2 regions of the Streptomyces sp. YKOK-I1 genome follow, and region 1 is predicted to be linked to the other one. Evidence: riboswitches for the same ligand, from Rfam matches in the RefSeq annotation. Region 1 holds a riboswitch; the other holds the start of a gene.
What was found. A riboswitch is a leader RNA that binds a small molecule or an ion and turns the genes downstream of it on or off. The one in region 1 is predicted to bind glycine.

Region 1 (9,924 bases):
GAGGCAAGGCCGACGGAGACGGGTGATCAGCGGCGCTCGGGGCTCGTACGGCTCGGCGAGATAGTCGCCTCGTCGCGGGCGGCCTTCGGGGTGCGGTTCGACCCGGTGGGCGAGCGGCTGTCGCTCGTCGACGAGAAGGGCCGGATCATCGAGGACGACCGGGCGCTGCTGGTGCTGCTCGACCTGGTGGCCGCGGAGCGGCGCAGCGGGCGGGTGGCGCTGCCGGTGACCACGACGCGGATCGCCGAGCAGGTCGCGGCCTACCACGGGACCCAGGTCGAGTGGACGACGACCTCGCCCGACGATCTGACCCGGGTCGGCCGGGACGAGACGACGATTTTCGGCGGGGACGGCAAGGGCGGCTTCATCGTCCCCGAGTTCAGCAGTGTCTTCGACGGTACGGCTGCCTTCGTGCGGCTGATCGGGCTGGTGGCGCGGACGCAGCTCACGCTCAGCCAGATCGACGCGCGGATTCCGCGGGCGCACGTCCTGAAGCGGGATCTGGCGACCCCGTGGGCCGTCAAGGGGCTGGTGATGCGCCGGGTCGTCGAGGCGGCCGGAGACCGCTTCGTGGACACCACGGACGGTGTGCGGGTGGTCGAGACGGACGGGCGCTGGGTGATGGTGCTGCCCGACCCGGCCGAGGCCGTCACCCATCTGTGGGCGGAGGGGCCCGACGACGCCTCCGCGCAGGCCCTGCTCGACGAGTGGTCGTCGGTCGTGGACAGCGCCGGGCGCTGATCCGCGCAGGCACACGCGCGTGCCGGACAGGCCTCCTCAAGGGGGCCTGTCCGGTTCGGCGGTGGGGCCATTCGGAGGTAGTGGTCGCGACGTGCGACGATGTGCGGCATGCCGCAGCAGCCCCCCGTTCGGAGCACACCCGCGCGCGTGCCGCGTCCGGACGCGTCCATGTCGCTGCTCACCAACGTCATGGACCACAGCCTCGACGACGGGTATGCCGAGGCCGCCGCCCGGAAGGAGGCCGAGGGCGCCGGCGGTCTGCCGAAGACGCTGCGGGCGAAGCTCGGTCTCGCGGGCGGGCTGGTGCTCGCGGCCCTCGTGGTGACCGTCGGGGCGGCCCAGGCGCGGATCTCGGCTCCGGTCGTCGCCAAGGAGCGCGAGGAACTGGTCGACCGGGTCGACGCCGAGACGAAGGCGGCCGATGAGCTGGAGCGCACCGTGGACCGGCTGCGGGACGACGTCAGCGCCCGGCAGCGTGAGGCGCTGAAGCAGAGCGGTGGCAGCGGCCGGGCTGATCTGGTGAGCGTGCTGTCGGGGGCCGTGGAGGTGCACGGGCCCGGGATCAAGCTCGTCGTCAACGACGCCAAGGAAGCCACCACCGGGGGTGACGGCGACCCGCGGGAGACCTCCGGGTTCTCCGACACCGGGCGGGTCCGTGACCGTGACATGCAGAAGGTGGTCAACGGGCTGTGGGCGTCGGGGGCCGAGGCCGTCTCGATCAACGGACAGCGGCTGACGGCGCTGTCGGCGATCAGGGCCGCGGGTGACGCGATACTGGTCGACAACAAGCCGCTGGTGCCGCCGTACACGGTGCTCGCGGTGGGGGACGGGAAGAACCTCAGCGCCAAGTTCCAGAACAGCGCGGACGGCGTCTATCTGAGCGTCTTGCAGGAGAACTACGGCATCCGGACGGCCATTTCCGTGGAGGACGACGTCCGGCTGCCCGCAGCACCGAGTGTGATCGTACGTACAGCCGAGCCGAGAACTGAGAAGGGCACATCGTGATCGCCGTACTGGGCCTCGTCGTGGGAGTCGTGGCCGGCCTGTTGGTCCGGCCCGAGGTTCCGGCGGTCGTCGAGCCTTATCTGCCGATCGCCGTCGTGGCGGCCCTGGACGCCGTGTTCGGCGGTCTGCGGGCCATGCTCGACGGGATCTTCGACGACAAGGTCTTCGTGGTCTCGTTCCTGTCGAACGTGGTCGTGGCCGCGTTGATCGTCTTCCTGGGCGACAAGTTGGGCGTGGGCGCCCAGCTGTCCACCGGTGTCGTGGTCGTGCTCGGCATCCGGATCTTCTCCAACGCCGCGGCGATCCGCCGGCACGTCTTCCGGGCGTGACGCCGATGAGCAACCAGGACGAGGTGGCCGAGAACCGACTGCGCAAGGAGCTGCCGGAGGAGGTCCCGGCGCCCCCTGTGGCGGCCGAGGAGGACCGGGAGACCGTCGCGCCCGTGCTGACCGGTCGGCAGCGGCTGGCGAAGGGGCTGTGGCCGCCGCGCGTCACCCGGGCCCAACTCATCGTCGCCCTGCTGCTGTTCGGGCTCGGCTTCGGTCTGGCGGTCCAGGTGGCCTCCAACAGCGACAGCGGGAACGCCCTGCGTGGCGCGCGCCAGGAGGACCTTGTGCGCATCCTCGATGAACTGGATGACCGCAGTCAGCGTCTTGAGGACGAGAAGCAGGGACTCGAGAAGCAGCGGGCGGAGCTGGAGAACAGCTCCGACCAGGCGGAGGAGGCCCGTAAGCAGACGGTGGAGAAGGAGAAGCAACTCGGCATCCTGGCGGGCACGGTGGCCGCGCAGGGGCCGGGCATCACGATGACGATCGAGGACACGAAGGGGACGGTCGAGGCGGACATGCTGCTCGACGCGATCCAGGAGCTGCGCGCCGCGGGCGCCGAGGCGATCCAGGTCAACGATGTGCGGGTGGTCGCCGGCACCTACCTGACGGATTCGGACAACAGCGTGAGCGTCGACGGGAACAAGATCAACGCGCCGTTTCGTTTCAAGGTCATCGGCAACCCGCAGGACCTCGAACCGGCGCTGAACATCCCTGGAGGCGTGGTGCAGACTCTTGAGAAGGAGCAGGCCACCGTGACCGTCGAGCGGTCGGACAAGATCGTCGTGGACGCCTTGCGAGCGGCGAAGCAGCCTGACTACGCTCGGTCGTCCTCCCAGTGAACCGGGGGTGCATGGGGGTCGTCCGGCAGGGGCATGAGGTTGCGGGGGGTCGACGCACCGATCGGGTGGTGCGTGGTGGAAACTGTCTGGTGGATACGGACGTTGTGAAGGTGTCCGGGTCGGCCGGTGTATTCATTCAGGGTTCGTCCTGCCCCACGGGCGGGTCTGTTTCGGTCAAGGGGAATCGCCCGTGAAGTTGTTTGCGAAGTTGTTCGGCAAGAGCGCGCGAGAGGGCAGCGAGAACGCGACTGCCCGGCATCGCGCACAGCCCGACGCAGAGGGCCAGCGGCCGCTGTTCCGGGACCAGGTGTCCGGCCCGGGTGGTGACATTCCCGGAGGTGAGGGCGCGGCGTCTGTTGACCCCGCACAGTCTGGCGGCATAGGTTTCGGCCAACCGTCAACCTCAAGTACGGGTGGAGGGTTTTCTCCCATGTCGGCCCTGGTGTGTACGAGGTGCGGTAACCGCAACGCGGAGAACAGCCGCTTCTGCTCCAACTGCGGCGCGCCGCTGCGTCCCGGTCTGACGCCGGAGCGCGCGTCGGAGACGACCTCCACCATCTCCATCTCCGGTCTTGAGGCCTACGACTCCGAGGCCACTGGTCAGACCCAGCTGCCGGCGCTCTCGCCGGAGGCGCAGGCCGCGGTCGACGCGCTGCCGCTGGGTTCCGCGCTGCTGGTCGTCCGTCGTGGCCCGAACTCGGGCAGCCGCTTCCTGCTGGACGGCGACCTGACGACGGCGGGGCGTCATCCGCAGAGCGACATCTTCCTGGACGACGTGACGGTCTCGCGTCGCCACGTGGAGTTCCGTCGCAACCCGGACGGCACCTTCAAGGTCGCGGATGTGGGCAGCCTGAACGGCACGTACGTCAACCGGGAGCGGATCGACGAGGTCCCGCTGTCGAACGGTGACGAGGTGCAGATCGGCAAGTACCGGCTGGTCTTCTACGCGAGCCAGCAGGGTTACTGACCCTCCCCCGGAGTCCATCCGGGGGGAACCAAGGGAAGGTCCATGCTTCAAACACCGAGGGGCGGTGCCGGACACGGCACCGCCGCCGCGGACGCCGGCCCGATGAGCATCGGCACCGTACTGAACGCGCTGCGGGACGAGTTTCCCGAGGTCACCATCTCCAAGATCCGTTTCCTGGAGGCGGAGGGGCTGATCGAGCCCCAGCGGACCCCCTCGGGGTATCGCAAGTTCAGCGCGCAGGACGTCGAGCGCCTGGGCCACGTGCTGAGGATGCAACGGGACCACTATCTGCCGCTCAAGGTGATCCGGGAGCATCTGGACGCCATGGAGCGGGGTGAGGCCGTGCCGCTGCCCACCGTGGGCCGGCAGCGGGACGGAGAGGGCCTTCCGGAGCCCGTGGAGGGGCCCACGGCGGCCCGGATCGGGCGGGCCGAGCTGCTCGCGGCCGCCGGGATCGACGAGTCGGCGCTGGTGGAGTGGGAGTCCTACGGGCTGCTCGTCCCGCTGGAGAACGGGGTCTACGACGCCGAGGCCGCCACCGTCGCCTCGCTCGTCGCCGAGCTGGGGCGGTTCGGGATCGAGCCCCGGCACCTGCGGGTGATGAAGGCCGCGGCGGACCGTGAGGCGGGGCTGGTGGACCAGGTGGTCGCCCCGCTCAAGCGCCACCGCAACCCGCAGACCAGGGCGCACGCCGAGGCCCGTACGAAGGAGTTGGCGGGGCTCACCATCCGGTTGCACGCGGCGCTCGTGCAGACCGCTCTCGGCATCCGGTTGCCCTGAGCCACCGGTTTCGCCCTGGGCGGATCGGTCACCCGTTCCCGGCCCGACTACCCAAACGTCCCGGGCACGGCCTAGGGTTGCTGTGTGAACGAGCTCGATGTCGTAGGTGTCCGGGTCGAAATGCCCTCCAACCAACCGATCGTGCTGCTGCGTGAAGTGGGAGGCGACCGTTACCTCCCCATCTGGATCGGACCGGGGGAGGCGACGGCGATCGCCTTCGCCCAGCAGGGCATGGCCCCGGCGCGACCGCTGACCCACGATCTGTTCAAGGACGTGCTGGAAGCCGTCGGCCAGGAGCTCACCGAGGTGCGCATCACGGATCTGCGCGAGGGCGTCTTCTACGCGGAGCTGGTGTTCGCCAGCGGAGTCGAGGTGAGCGCGCGCCCGTCCGACGCCATAGCGCTGGCGCTGCGCACCGGGACGCCGATCTTCGGCAGTGACACGGTGCTCGACGACGCGGGCATCGCCATTCCGGACGAGCAGGAGGACGAGGTGGAGAAGTTCCGCGAGTTCCTCGACCAGATCTCGCCCGAGGACTTCGGCACCAGCAACCAGTAGCCGGAGCCGCGGCCTGCGGCTACGAGGAGGGGCGCGGGCCGGCCGGCGGGTCGGCCGCCCTGTTTCCGGCACTTGCCAGCGGCGCGTGTGAGCGTCCTACGGCTCCTTCTCCACGCATTCGGCTAGCCTTTCCCCGCGGCGGGGTGCGGGAAACCACTCGTAGGGTGATTATCACTCGGCGTGGCGAGTGTGGCGATCGTTGACGCACCCCTGGTGACTGCCTACCGTCGAGAAGGCAGGTCAAGGACGGAGGTCGGCGTGAGAAGCAGCGGCGACGGTACGGCTGGGGGTGCCCCCGGACTCGGTGTCGGGGGAAGCGGTCCGTACCCTCCCCCGAGCTCTCGGCTGCGCCCGGGCAGGGGATATCCCCACCAGGGCGGCGCGGCAGAGCACGCGGCTCCGCAGCGACCCGCGGCCGTGCCGAGCAGCGGAGGGGCGGCGTCCATGGCGAGCGAGCAGATCGGCTACCGCGGACCGACGGCCTGCGCGGCCGCCGGCATCACCTACCGGCAACTCGACTACTGGGCCCGCACCGGGCTCGTCGAGCCGAGCGTGCGGCCCGCGTACGGGTCGGGGACGCAGCGGCTGTACAGCTTCCGGGACGTCGTCGTCCTGAAGATCGTCAAGCGGTTCCTCGACACCGGGGTGTCGCTGCAGAACATCCGTACGGCCGTCCAGCATCTGCGTGAGCGCGGCTTCCGGGATCTGGAGCGGATGACGCTGATGAGCGACGGCGCGACGGTCTACGAGTGCAGCTCGCCCGACGAGGTCCACGCACTGCTCCAGGGCGGTCAGGGCATCTTCGGGATCGCCGTCGGCGTGGTCTGGCGGGACGTGGAGGGCGCGCTGTCGCAGCTGCACGGCGAGCGGGTCGACACCGGTGAGACGCTCGTCGGGCCCAACCCGGCGGACGAGCTGGCGCGCCGGCGCAACCGGGCGGTCTGAAGCCCCGCCCCGCCGGGCGGCCGCATTGTCAGTGGCGTGGTGCAGCATCGGAGATGTGAGAAACGCGCCCACGATCCTGCATCTCGACATGGATGCCTTCTACGCCCAGGCGGAGCAGGCATCCAAGCCGAGCCTGCGGGGAAAAGCCGTGATCGTGGGCGGTATCGGGCCGCGCGGGGTGGTGGCCACCGCCTCCTACGAGGCCCGGGCCTTCGGGGTGCACTCGGCGATGCCCACGGCCCAGGCGCGCCGGCTGGCCCCGAACGCCGCCTATCTCGTCCCGCGCTTCGGTTTCTACCGTGGGATCAGCGACCAGGTCATGGGGCTGCTGCGGGAACTGTCGCCGCTCGTGGAGCCGCTGAGCCTCGACGAGGCGTTCGTGGACCTGGAGGCCGGGGGAGCGGCCTGGGACGGCGAATCGGCCCGGCTGGCCGGCATCCGGCTGCGGGCGGAGATCCGGGCCGTCACCGGCCTCACCGGGTCGGTGGGCCTGGCCGCCTCGAAGATGCTCGCGAAGATCGCCTCCGAGCAGGCCAAGCCCGACGGTCTGGTGCTCATCGAGCCCGGTACCGAGCGGGCCCTGCTCGGACCGATGTCGGTGCGGACGCTCCCCGGGGTGGGCCCGGCCACCGGGGACCATCTGCGCCGGGCCGGGATCACCACGGTCGACGAGCTGGCCGAGGCCGGTGAGGACGAGCTCGTGCGCCTCGTGGGCAAGGCGCACGGGCACGGGCTGTACGCGATGGCGCTGGCGCGCGACGACCGGCCCGTCGTCGCGGAGCGGGAGGCCAAGTCGGTGTCGGTCGAGGACACCTACGACGTCGACATCCATGACCGGCTGCGGGTGGAGCTGGAGGTGAAGCGGCTGGCCGAGCGCTGTGTGCGCAGACTGCGGGGCTCCGGTCTGTCCGGGCGGACGATCATGCTGAAGGTGCGGCGCTACGACTTCTCGACGCTCACCCGGTCGGAGACGCTGCGGGGGCCCACGGACGACCTCGCGGTGGTGCGCGAGGCCGCCGGGCGGCTGCTGGACTCCGTCGACACCACGGGCGGGGTGCGGCTGCTCGGGGTCGGTGTCAGCGGTCTGGCGGACTTCACCCAGGAGGACCTGTTCGCCCAGGCCGCGGAGGAGGAGCGGGGGGAAGGGGCCGAGGAGGAGGTTTCCGAGGCGCCCGCAGTGCCGGAGGCCGTGCCGGTCGAGCAGCGGTGGCGTCCCGGATACGACGTGGTCCACGCCGTGCTGGGCCACGGCTGGGTACAGGGGAGCGGCCTGGGCCGGGTCACCGTGCGGTTCGAGACCCCGGAGTCGGAGCCGGGGCGGGTGCGGACCTTCCGGGTGGAGGATCCGGACCTGGCGTCGGCGGAGCCGTTGCCGCTGGTGCGACCGATGGTGCGACGAAGACCGGACGAGAACGGCGAGGGCCGCGAGGGCGGCGAGGTGTATGAGAACGGCGTGGGCCGTGAGGGCGGCGTGGGCCGTGAGGGCGGCGAGGGCCGTGAGGGCGGCGAGGGCGGCGAGGGCCGCGAGAACGGCGTGGGCCGTGAGGGTGGTGAGAAGGGCGGGGGCCGTGAGGACGGCGGGGGTCGTGAGGGTGAGCGTGGTGGTCCATGCCCCGGTCCGCTCAGGGAGCGGGCCGGGGGAGTCGGCGGCACCGGATGACGGATGCCCGGTGTGGCGGTCAGCTCTCGTCCGTGCCCGCCAGTCGGCCGAAGTCGTGGTCCGGCAGGGGCGGAGGAGCGGCGACGTCCAGACCGTAGTGGTGGTAGAGCTGGAGCTCCTGTTCCGGGGAGAGGTGCCGGCCCACGCCGAAGTCGGGCGCGTCCTTGATCAGGGCCCGGTCGAAGGGGATGCGGAGGGTGCCCTCGACCAGTTCGCTGGGCTCCAGGGGGACGAAGGCGTCCCGGGAGAACAGCCCGGTGCGTATCGCGGCCCACTCGGGCACGCCGGTCGCGTCGTCCAGATAGACCTCGTCGACGGTGCCGATCTTGGTGCCGTTGCGGTCGAACGCCTTGCGGCCGATCAGGTTGCGCGGATCGATGTCGGTCTGCACGGGCCCTCCACTTGGTCGCAACTCATCCGTAAGCACTACAAAAGAACACATTGGGACGAGCGGCCACTCGAGCAGTCCTCAAGGACCTCGCTGGTAGTCTGACAACGGCTGCTGACCCCGTGCGGGAGAGTCCTCCGGAGACCTCCGGAGGCGCCGAAGGAGCAACTCCTCCCCGGAATCTCTCAGGCACACGTACCGCGCGGACGAGGTCACTCTGGAAAGCAGGACGGATGTCGACGGCGTCGACGGCCTCCGTCCTCACCGACGGTGAAAGCCGGCTGCCCGGTGGCGGCCGGTGAAGCTCTCAGGTTGAGATGACAGAGGGGGAGGCCGTCCGGGCACCCGCGCCGTGGTGCCCTCGAAGGTCGCGTCAGACCAGGAGGCCTCAGACATGACCGCCGATCGCATTCCGCTCTCCCAGCTCGAACAGGGCGTCCCCTTCGAGCAGCGTCACATCGGGCCGGACCAGGAGGCGCGGGCCAAGATGCTCGCGCACGTCGGCTACGGCTCGCTCGACGAGCTGACCGCCGCCGCGGTCCCGGACGTGATCAAGAACGCCGACGCGCTGGACCTGCCGGACGCGCGCACCGAGGCCGAGGTCCTGGCGGAGCTGCGCTCGCTGGCCGACCGCAACCAGGTCCTCGACTCCATGATCGGCCTCGGGTACTACGGCACCTTCACCCCGCCGGTGATCCTGCGCAACGTCATGGAGAACCCGGCCTGGTACACCGCCTACACGCCCTACCAGCCGGAGATCTCGCAGGGCCGGCTCGAGGCGCTGCTGAACTTCCAGACCATGGTCGCCGACCTCACCGGGCTGCCCACCTCCGGCGCCTCGCTGCTCGACGAGGGCACCGCCGCCGCCGAGGCGATGGCCCTGTCCCGGCGCATGGGGAAGAACAAGAAGGGCCTCTTCCTGGTCGACGCCGATGTGCTGCCGCAGACCCTCGCCGTGCTGCAGACCCGCGCCGAGCCGACGGGGGTGGAGATCGTGGTCGCCGACCTCGGCGAGGGCATCCCCGCCGAGCTCGCCGGACGTGAGATCAACGGCGTGCTGCTGCAGTACCCGGGCGCCTCCGGAGCCGTACGCGACATCAGGGCCGTGATCGACCAGGCGCACGGGCTCGGCGCGCTCGTCACCGTCGCCGCCGATCTGCTCGCGCTGACGCTGCTGAAGTCGCCCGGTGAGCTGGGCGCGGACATCGCGGTCGGGACGACACAGCGGTTCGGTGTGCCGATGGGCTTCGGCGGACCGCACGCCGGATACATGGCGGTGCAGGAGAAGTTCGCCCGCAGCCTGCCCGGACGGCTCGTCGGGGTGTCGGTGGACGCGGACGGGCACCAGGCCTACCGGCTCGCGCTCCAGACGCGTGAGCAGCACATCCGCCGGGAGAAGGCCACCAGCAACATCTGCACCGCCCAGGTGCTGCTCGCGGTCATGGCCGGCATGTACGCCGTCTACCACGGGCCCGACGGGCTGCGGTCGATCGCCGGGCGCACCCACCGCTACGCCGCGATCCTCGCCGCGGGCCTCACGGCCGGCGGGATCGAGGTCGTGCACGGCTCCTACTTCGACACGCTGACGGTGCGGGTGCCCGCCAGGGCCGGCGAGATCGTCGCCGACGCCCGCGGACGCGGGGTCAACCTGCACCTCGTCGACGCGGACCACGTCTCGATCGCGTGCGACGAGACCACGGCGCGGGCCCAGC
Region 2 (9,924 bases), 5.0 Mb from region 1:
CGCCGACGACCTCGCCGGCCTGGAACTCGTCCTCGCGGACGGCGAGGTCGTGCACACCGGCTGGTGGCCCGGCCGGCACGGCGCGGCCGTGGTCCAGCCGCACGGCCGAGGGCCCTCCCTCAACCACCTCTTCACCCAGTCCGCCCTGGCCGTCGTCACGGCGGCGGCCGTACGGCTGCTGCCCCGGCCGGAGGCGGTGCGCGTGCTGCCCCTGACCTTCCCCGAGGCGGACCTCGCCGCCGCCGTCGACATCCTGCGGGCCTGGACCGCCCAGCACCTGATCCCCGCCACGACGAAGATCTACAACCCGGTCGCCGCGCGCACCTACGGCGTCCACGGCCGGTGCCTCGCCCACCTCTGCCTGACCGGCGACCCCGAACTGGTCGACCTGCGGACGCGTCTCGTCACCGAGCGGGCCGGAGCCCCCGGCTCCCCGTTCGCGCTCGCGCCCGGGACGGCCGCCGACAACCACGTCCACCGTGCCTACGCCGGCCTGCCCGACCCGGACGACACGCTCTTCCTCCGCAAGACCGGCCACTGCGCCCGCTGCCTGGACGCCGGACGGGGCCTGCTGATGTTCCTGCCGGTCGTCCCCTTCGCGGGCGGAGCCGTCCGCCGCGCCGCCGCCCTGCTGGACGGCGCCCTGGCCGGCCGCACCGCCCCGCCCGGCGTCACCCTGAACGTCCTCGACGCCGACACCGTCGACCACGTCGTCACCCTGGGCTTCCCACCCGAGGACCCGGACGCCGTACGCGACGCCCACCGCACGCTCGACCGCCTCCACGACGCCTTCGCCGCCGAACGCTGGCTCCCGTACCGCCCCGACATCGACCACCCGCTGCCCGGCCCGGGCACCGTCCTGCACCGACGCCTCGCCGAAGCCCTCGACCCGCAGGGCGTGTTCGCGAGCGGCCGCTACCGCAGCTGAGCCGGCCCCCGGCCCCCTGGGCCGTGACGGGGACCTGGCCGTTCCAGGACGGAGGGATCGGTGAACGCCGGGTCCCGGCGGACGTCCGTACGGAAGCCCCGGCCGGAGTCCCGGTCCCGGCTCTCCTCCTCCTCGGCCCGCTCCGCGAAGTACTCCCCGGGAGTCGTCCATGTCGGCCGGGTTGGCGATCGCGCCCAGGTCCGCCACGGGAGTGCTCAGCCACCGCTCGAACCCGTCCCGCGTCATCGGGATACGTCCGTCCGCCGCGATCCGGAGGCGAGCGCGCTGCCGTATCTGCTCCCGTACGTGAACGTGCCCTGGGTGGAGGGCGGTGTCGCCCGGCCGATGGCCGAGGACGCACTCGCCGAGGCCGTGTTCCCGTCCGGGCGTCCGCTGCCGCCGAGCCTGCGGGCCTGGCTGGCGTACGACACCGGCCTGCTGGAGCGCCACGGATGGTTCGCCCCGGACGGCTCCTTCGCGCCGCGCCCGCTCGACGAACTGGTCGGGGACGAGATGGGCGACTTCTGGGGCAACGAGTTCGCCTGGCTGTCCGGACGCCTCTCCGAGTGCTTCCTGCTCCCCGGCGGCTCCGACTCCCGGCGCATCCTGGCCGTCACCGAGCCGGACGAGGAGGGGGAGTACCCCGTCCTCGCCCTCGACCTGGACGACATGCCGTACCTGGGCCTGATGTACGCCGCGCAGTGCTTCGCGGGCGAGGCCTGTGTGGAGTACCCCTTCGAGTTCACGGCCGCCTTCGCCGAACTCCATCCCGAGCGGGCCGGGAAGAACCCCCGGCGCGGGGGTTCCGCACGCTGACCGCGGGTGCCTCAGCACTCGATGATGTTCACCGCCAGCCCGCCCCGGGCCGTCTCCTTGTACTTCACGCTCATGTCGGCGCCGGTCTCCTTCATGGTCTTGATGACCTTGTCGAGGGACACCTTGTGGGAGCCGTCGCCGCGCATGGCCATCCGGGCGGCGGTGACCGCCTTGACCGCGGCCATGCCGTTGCGCTCGATGCACGGGATCTGGACCAGGCCGCCCACGGGGTCGCAGGTGAGGCCGAGGTTGTGCTCCATGCCGATCTCGGCGGCGTTCTCGACCTGCTCGGGGGAGCCGCCGAGCACCTCGGCGAGGGCGCCGGCCGCCATGGAGCAGGCGGAGCCGACCTCGCCCTGGCAGCCGACCTCGGCGCCGGAGATGGAGGCGTTCTCCTTGAACAGCATGCCGATCGCGCCGGCGGCGAGCAGGAAGCGGACCACACCCTCCTCGTCCGCGCCGGGGACGAAGTTGACGTAGTAGTGCAGGACGGCCGGGATGATGCCCGCCGCGCCGTTGGTCGGGGCGGTGACCACCCGGCCGCCCGCCGCGTTCTCCTCGTTCACCGCCATCGCGTAGAGGGTGATCCACTCCATGGCGTGCGCCAGCGGGTCGCCGTCGGCCCGCAGCTGACGGGCGGTCACGGCGGCCCGGCGGCGGACGCGCAGCCCGCCCGGCAGGATGCCCTCCCGGGACATGCCCCGGGTGACGCACGCCTGCATCACCCGCCAGATGTCGAGGAGCCCCTCGCGGATCTCCTCCTCGGTGCGCCAGGCCCGCTCGTTCTCCAGCATCAGCGCGGAGATCGACAGACCCGTCTCCCGGGTCAGGCGCAGCAGCTCGTCGCCCGTGCGGAAGGGGTACTTCAGGACCGTGTCGTCCAGCTTGATGCGGTCCGCTCCCACCGCCTCCTCGTCGACGACGAAACCGCCGCCCACCGAGTAGTACGTCCTCGTCAGCAGCTCCGCGCCCGAGGCGTCGTACGACCGGATGGTCATGCCGTTGGCGTGGTAGGGCAGCGCCTTGCGGCGGTGCAGGACCAGGTCGTCGTCGAAGGAGAACGGGATCTCGCGCTCGCCGAGCAGCCGCAGCCGGCCCGACTCCTTGATCTGCTCCACCCGCTCGTCGGCGGTCTCCACGTCCACCGTGCGGGGGGAGGCGCCCTCCAGGCCGAGCAGGACCGCCTTGGGGGTGCCGTGGCCGTGGCCGGTGGCGCCGAGCGAGCCGTACAGCTCGCAGCGGACCGAGGCGACGGAGTCCAGCAGGGCGTCGCCGCTCAGGCGTCGCGCGAACATACGGGCCGCACGCATCGGGCCGACCGTGTGGGAGCTGGACGGCCCGATGCCGATCGAGAAGAGGTCGAAGACCGAGATGGCCACGGGGATTCCTTACCGGGAGGGTGGGGGCACACGCCTTCGGGTACCCCCACCAGGGAACTACTTGTTCAGAACGGGGTAAAGCGGGTGCTTGGCGGCGAGGGCCTCGACCCGGGCCTTCAGCGCGGTGGCGTCGTAGGCCGGCTTGAGGGTCTCGGCGATGACGTCGGCGACCTCGGTGAAGTCCTCGGCGGTGAAGCCGCGGGTGGCGAGGGCCGGGGTGCCGATGCGCAGGCCGGAGGTGACCATCGGCGGGCGCGGGTCGTTGGGGACGGCGTTGCGGTTGACCGTGATGCCGACCTCGTGGAGGCGGTCCTCGGCCTGCTGTCCGTCGAGCTCGGAGGCGCGCAGGTCGACCAGGATCAGGTGCACGTCGGTGCCGCCGGAGAGCACGTCGACGCCGGCCTCGCGGGCGTCCGGGGCGGTCAGGCGCTCGGCGAGGATGCGGGCGCCGTCGAGCGTGCGCTGCTGGCGCTCCTTGAACTCCTCGCTCGCGGCGACCTTGAAGGAGACCGCCTTGGCGGCGATCACGTGCTCCAGGGGGCCGCCCTGGAAGCCGGGGAAGACGGAGGAGTTCAGCTTCTTCGCGAACTCCTTCCTCGCCAGGATGATCCCGCCGCGGGGGCCGCCGAGGGTCTTGTGGGTGGTGGAGGTGACCACGTCCGCGTACGGGACGGGGTTGGGGTGCAGTCCGGCGGCGACCAGGCCGGCGAAGTGGGCCATGTCCACCCACAGACGGGCGCCGGCCGCGTCCGCGATCCGGCGGAACTCGGCGAAGTCCAGCTGCCGCGGGTACGCCGACCAGCCCGCGATGATCACCTTCGGGCGGTGCTCCAGGGCCAGCTTCTCCACCTCGGCCATGTCGACCAGCCCGGTCGCGGCGTCGACGTGGTAGGCGACCACGTCGAACTGCTTGCCGGAGAAGTTCAGCCGCATGCCGTGGGTGAGGTGGCCGCCGTGGGCGAGGTCCAGGCCGAGGATGGTGTCGCCGGGCTGGGCCAGCGCGAACAGGGCGGCCTGGTTGGCGGAGGCGCCCGAGTGCGGCTGGACGTTGGCGTACTCGGCGCCGAACAGGTCCTTGATCCGGTCGATCGCGATCTGCTCGGCCACGTCCACGTGCTCGCAGCCGCCGTAGTAGCGGCGGCCCGGGTAGCCCTCGGCGTACTTGTTGGTCAGGACCGAGCCCTGCGCCTCCATGACCGCGAGCGGAGCGAAGTTCTCCGACGCGATCATCTCGAGCGTGGACTGCTGGCGGTGCAGCTCGGCGTCGACCGCGGCCGCGATCTCCGGGTCGAGCTCGTGCAGGGGAGTGTTCAGAACAGTCATCTGGGCAGTCCTAGGAATCTCAGCCGGCGGTGAAGGCGGTGTACTCGTCGGCGGACAGCAGCTCCTCCTGCTCACCCGCGACGCGTACCTTGAACAGCCACCCGCCCTCGAAGGGGGCGGAGTTCACCAGCGACGGGTCGTCGACGACGTCCTGGTTGACCTCGACGATCTCGCCGTCGACCGGCGAGTACAGCTCGCTCACCGACTTGGTCGACTCCAGCTCACCGCAGGACTCGCCCGCGGTGACCGTGGCGCCGGCCTCCGGGAGCTCCACGAAGACGACATCGCCGAGCGCGTTGGCCGCGTGCTCGGTGATGCCCACCGTCGAGACGCCGTCCTCGGCGGCCGACAGCCACTCGTGCTCCTTGCTGTAGCGCAGCTGCTGGGGGTTGCTCATGGCCTGAATTCTCCTGTACGCGAGGGGGTGCTGATGAATGGGAACCGCTCAGGGCCGGTGTGAGCAGCGCGAATGTGCGCAGGTTCACGTGCCCGGCGGGGTCGGTCGCTACTTCTGACGCTTGTAGAACGGCAGGGCCACGACCTCGTACGGCTCGTGGCTGCCCCGGATGTCCACCCCGACGCCCTCGGTGCCCGGCGCGGCGTGCGCGGCGTCGACATAGGCCATCGCGATGGGCTTGCCCAGGGTGGGGGAGGGGGCGCCGGAGGTGACCTCGCCGATCACCTCGCCGCCGGAGACGACCGCGTACCCGGCGCGCGGGATCCGCCGGCCCTCGGCGACCAGGCCGACCAGGACGCGCGGAGGGGCAGACGCCGCCCGCTCGGCGGCCGCCTCCAGGGCCGTACGCCCCACGAAGTCGCCCTTCTTCCCGAACTTCACGACCCGGCCGAGCCCGGCGTCGAAGGGCGTGAGCGACGTGCTCAGCTCATGCCCGTACAGCGGCATGCCCGCCTCCAGGCGCAGGGTGTCCCGGCAGGACAGACCGCAGGGGACCAGTCCGACGCCCGCGCCGGCCTCGGTCAGCGCCTGCCACAGCCCGACCGCGTGCTCCGGCCGTACGAACAGCTCGAAGCCGTCCTCACCGGTGTAGCCGGTGCGCGCGATCAGTGCGGGAACCCCGGCGACGGTGCCGGGCAGGCCCGCGTAGTACTTCAGACCGTCGAGGTCGGCATCGGTGAGCGCCTTCAGGATGCCCGGCGACTCGGGACCCTGGACGGCGATCAGCGCGTACGCGTCCCGGTCGTCGCGCACCTGCGCGTCGAACCCGGCGGACCGCTCCACCAGCGCGTCCAGCACCACCTGGGCGTTGGAGGCGTTGGCGACGACCAGGAACTCGGTCCCGGCGAGCCGGTACACGATCAGGTCGTCCAGGATGCCGCCGTCCTCCCGGCAGATCATGGTGTAGCGGGCGCGGCCGACACCGACGGAGGCGATGTCGCCCACCAGCGCGTGATTCAGCAGCTCGGCGGCCTGCGGCCCGGTCACCGTGATCTCGCCCATGTGCGAGAGGTCGAAGAGCCCGGCCCGGGTCCGCACGGCGGTGTGCTCGTCGCGCTCGGAGCCGTAGCGCAGCGGCATGTCCCAGCCGGCGAAGTCGGTCATGGTCGCGCCGAGCGAACGGTGCAGCGCGTCGAGCGCGGTACGACGGGGTGGGTTACTGCTCATCGGACGGTCGTCTCCCAAGGCATGACGGGCGAGGTCGTTCCTCCCCGTTCCTCCCCATCTGTCATCGGAACCTGAGAGGTTCGCCATGACCCGCGAACGGGGGCACGGCTTGCACCTTGGGTGGGGTCGCCGGAGACGGCGGCCCGCTTTTCAGATGTGCCTCGCCCGCGCGGTAACGGGGCCTGAGAGATTCAAGGGAGGGACTTGCTCCTTCGGCGCCCCGGCGAAAACTGCTGCTGGGGACTCTCCCGCGCGGATTCAAACGGCCGGTATGCAGTTGGCGCGGACATCATTGCACGCCCGCACCCGATCGCGGCAGGCCGCATCTGTAACCGGCTTGTGTCTGTACGCGCACGAAATGAGGAGGCACCGCGCATTACCTTCTCTTTACGCTCGATGGGGAGGAGGGACTTACCCGAACCCCAGGGGAGGACGATCACGGTGGACAGGACCACGGCGAGGACCACGGCATTCGCGACCACCTCGGCACTCACGCTGCCCGCACTGCCCGCACAGCCCCAGGGCCGTGCCCGGGAGGCCTGCGGTCCGCGGACCGTCCCCGTCGTCCGCGATCTGCGCGAGCGCGCCGGCCACAGCCCGCACGGACTGCTCTTCGGCCCCCGCGACCTGGTCGTCGTCACCGGACTCCCCGGCAGCGGCAAGTCCACGCTGATGCGGCGCGCCGTGCAGGGCGCGGCGATCGACTCCCAGGACACCCGCGACCGCTGGGACGCCCGCACCCCCCGCTTCCTGCCCTACGCCCTCTACCGTCCCCTCGTCCGCCTCTCCCACTTCGCCGGACTGCGCCGCGCCCTGCGCGGCGGCGAGGGCGTCGTCGTGCACGACTGCGGCACCCAGACCTGGGTGCGCGACTGGCTGGCCCGGGAGGCCCGCCGCCGGGGCGGCACCCTGCATCTGCTCCTCCTCGACGTCACCCCGGACACCGCGATCGAGGGCCAGCGCGAGCGCGGCCGCGGTGTCTCGCGGTACGCCTTCCTGCGGCACCGCAGGGCCGCCGCCCACCTGGTCCGCGCCGTGGAGAAGGGCAGGCTGCCCGCCGGGGTCGGCTCGGCCGTGCTGCTCGACCGGGACTCGGCGGACGCCCTGAAGCGGATCGGGTTCACCGCATGAGCGTCCCGGACCGTCCGAGGACGGAGGAAAGCCCCCGCGTACCCGCTAGCCTTTCAGCCACCACAGCGGTTCCCAGCAGGCGGTAGGCAGATGGACTTCCCCCCGGCGGACTTCCCGGTCTCCCCGGACTTCCCGGCGCAGGCACACCCCCATCCCCACAGCGGATGGCCCGGCAACGAACTGGAGGAGGTGCTCTCCGTCTCCCTCGGCATGCCCGGCGCCGGCGCACGGATCGTGGAGGTGCTCGGGCGCAGCTTCGTCTGGGTGCCCCTGCCCAACGGCGGCGGCCCGCACAGCGGCCCCCTCGACCTGCCCACGCTGGAGCTGGAGGGCCAGGTCTATGTGCCGGTGTTCAGCTCCGAGGAGCAGTTCCACCAGGCCGCCGGCTCCCACATGTCGTACACGATCGCCCCGGCGGTCGAGTTCGCCCGCGGGCTGCCCCCGCAGGTCGGGCTGCTCGTCAACCCGGACGGCACGGTCGGCGTCCCGCTGCCCCCGTCGGCCGTGGCCGAGCTGTGCCGCAGCGGCCGCACGGTGCTGGACGGACCCGCGAGCGGCGGCCGCGTCCGCCTCTTCGAGCCCGACTGGCAGGAGGACCCGATGGAGTTCCTCGCCGCGGCCGCCGCCGAGTTCGAGGCGACCGGCGTGGTCCGCACGGCCCGCCGCTGCCTCGCCGCCGTCGAGACGGCCGACCCGGTCATGTTCGTGGGCGTCGAACTCTCCCACCTGGACCCCGAGGTCCGCGAACTCCCCCTGGACGCCCTGGGCCGCGCGATGGGCGCGACCCCGGTGAACTGGCCGGTCAACCTGATCCTCCTGGACCTGGCCCAGGACCCGGTGGCCGAGTGGATGCGCGACCGTATACGGCCCTTCTATACGAGGGGCCACTGAGCCAACCTGGAGGGGCGCGGGGCTGCGTCGATATGCGGCTCCGCCGCGGGGCGCGACAGGCCACAGCGCACCCGCACCCGCCCACGCACAACGGCCCCCGGCCCACTGGGCGCTTAAGCTGTGCACAGACGCGGGGAAACAAAGAAGAAGGGGCGGTAAACGGTGAGCGCCAGCGGCATCGCGACCGGACAGGTCGAGCACATGCTGCGCCAGGTCACGCCCGGGCGCTACGACGCCTACGAGGCCCTCCTGCGCGCGCTCGCGACCCCCGCCTCCGGTCAGGTCTGGATGCTCCTGTGGCACGGCCAGGCCGGGTCCCCGGACGCCCAGTACGGAAACATGGAGGTCGACGGCCACGGCTACGCCCCCTGTGTCACCTCCGCCCAGGAACTCTCGGCGAGCGGCTGGAACCGCGGCTACGAGGTGGTGGACGCGGTCGACGTGGCCCGCACCCTCTACCCCGACCACTACGGCCTCTGGCTGAACCCGCACGCGCAGGGCGGCGGCGTCGGCATCCCCTGGCTGGACCTGCGCCGGATCGCCACCGGCCTGGACCGCCAGCCCGCCGGCCCCCTGCGGCTGTCCGAACCCGGCATCGAGATCCCCCAGTTCTACGCCCTGCTCGCGCAGAACGCCCACCGCACCCCGGCGGTCCGCGCGCTGCGCCGCGCCTGGGTGCAGCCGGCGCTGGGCGCCCCCTACCTGGCCATCGGGCTCGACGTGTACGACACCTCGCCGCCGGCCGTGGACGCCGTACGGGCGATGATGCAGCAGTCGATCGGGGCCGTACCGGACGGGCTGCCGGTGTCGACGGTCGCCATGACCGACGAGCACGACCCGGTCGTGATGTGGATGCGGGCCGGTGCGCGCCCGTTCTACGACCGTGAGGCCCACGTTCCCGCCGCCCCGGCGCAGGCTCCCGCGGGCGGTTACGGCTACCCGCCCGCCGGCCGGTACTGAGAATTGGTAAACCCTGTGGACTCCTGAGGGTTGACGGTCGTTGATCTTCGCGCGTAGATGACGGCGATTCAGATGGCTTACGTCTGGTGTGTCCGGATAAGTCGCCGTCCGCCCCCCGTTACCCCGCGTCCGGATAACGGAACCTCCATGGTCGCATCACGTTTACGCATCCTTTCGTCGCCAACTCTGGCTACAGATCGCCAAAGCGTTGAAGACTCCCGGTCCAGGGGACTTCGTCCCTGTGTACGACGGACTGAATGTGCCGCTACAAGCGGCAAGTGCGCGCCGGTCACCGCCGGTTGAGAGGGGTCCCTGCCAGATGACGGCACCATTGCACGAGCCGACCGCGGAAGCGGCCCCGAGCGCGGCTGAAGAAGCGGCGGTCGCCGCCGGCGACGCCAAGGCCGTACAGGGCCGTTCCCTGGGACGGATCGCCTGGGAGCGCCTGAAGCGGGACAAACTCGCCCTGACGGGCGGCATCGTGGTGCTCTTCCTCATCGTGGTCTCCCTGCTCGCCCCGGTCATCACCCACCTGCTCGGGCAGGACCCGAACGAGTATCACGAGAACCTGATCGACCCGCTGTTCGGCACCCCGACCGGTTCTCTCGGCGGCATCAGCGGCGACCATCTGCTGGGCGTCGAGCCGGTCAACGGCCGTGACATCTTCGCGCGCATCCTCTACGGCGCCCGGATCTCGCTCCTCGTCGGCTTCCTGTCCGCGGTCGTCGCCGTCATCCTCGGCACCGTCCTCGGCGTCCTCGCCGGCTTCTTCGGCGGCTGGATCGACTCCCTGATCAGCCGGATCATGGACGGTCTGCTCGCCTTCCCCCAGCTGCTGTTCATCATCGCGCTGGTCTCCGTCATGCCGAGCG

Region 2: linked by a shared signal. The riboswitch ahead of gcvT (glycine cleavage system aminomethyltransferase GcvT) and the one ahead of gcvP (aminomethyl-transferring glycine dehydrogenase) in region 1 are both predicted to bind glycine.

The regions. Positions count from the first base shown of each region.
Region 1 is NZ_BAAGDR010000001.1:2,060,548-2,070,471, reverse strand. It holds gene ACYQ8Q_RS08680 (sugar phosphate nucleotidyltransferase) at 1-741, shown strand, start outside; gene ACYQ8Q_RS08675 (DUF881 domain-containing protein) at 841-1,746, shown strand; gene ACYQ8Q_RS08670 (small basic family protein) at 1,743-2,075, shown strand; gene ACYQ8Q_RS08665 (DUF881 domain-containing protein) at 2,081-2,914, shown strand; gene ACYQ8Q_RS08660 (FHA domain-containing protein) at 3,045-3,881, shown strand; gene ftsR (transcriptional regulator FtsR) at 3,924-4,661, shown strand; gene ACYQ8Q_RS08650 (bifunctional nuclease family protein) at 4,746-5,219, shown strand; gene ACYQ8Q_RS08645 (MerR family transcriptional regulator) at 5,478-6,164, shown strand; gene ACYQ8Q_RS08640 (DNA polymerase IV) at 6,220-7,824, shown strand; gene ACYQ8Q_RS08635 (PRC-barrel domain-containing protein) at 7,844-8,215, opposite strand; glycine riboswitch at 8,328-8,423, shown strand; gene gcvP (aminomethyl-transferring glycine dehydrogenase) at 8,607-9,924, shown strand, end outside.
Region 2 is NZ_BAAGDR010000001.1:7,036,226-7,046,149, forward strand. It holds gene ACYQ8Q_RS31475 (FAD-binding oxidoreductase) at 1-928, shown strand, start outside; gene ACYQ8Q_RS31480 (hypothetical protein) at 989-1,744, shown strand; gene ACYQ8Q_RS31485 (L-serine ammonia-lyase) at 1,756-3,123, opposite strand; gene glyA (serine hydroxymethyltransferase) at 3,181-4,446, opposite strand; gene gcvH (glycine cleavage system protein GcvH) at 4,466-4,843, opposite strand; gene gcvT (glycine cleavage system aminomethyltransferase GcvT) at 4,952-6,070, opposite strand; glycine riboswitch at 6,119-6,230, opposite strand; glycine riboswitch at 6,231-6,331, opposite strand; gene ACYQ8Q_RS31505 (AAA family ATPase) at 6,467-7,201, shown strand; gene ACYQ8Q_RS31510 (enhanced serine sensitivity protein SseB) at 7,292-8,092, shown strand; gene ACYQ8Q_RS31515 (enhanced serine sensitivity protein SseB C-terminal domain-containing protein) at 8,255-9,052, shown strand; gene ACYQ8Q_RS31520 (ABC transporter permease) at 9,372-9,924, shown strand, end outside.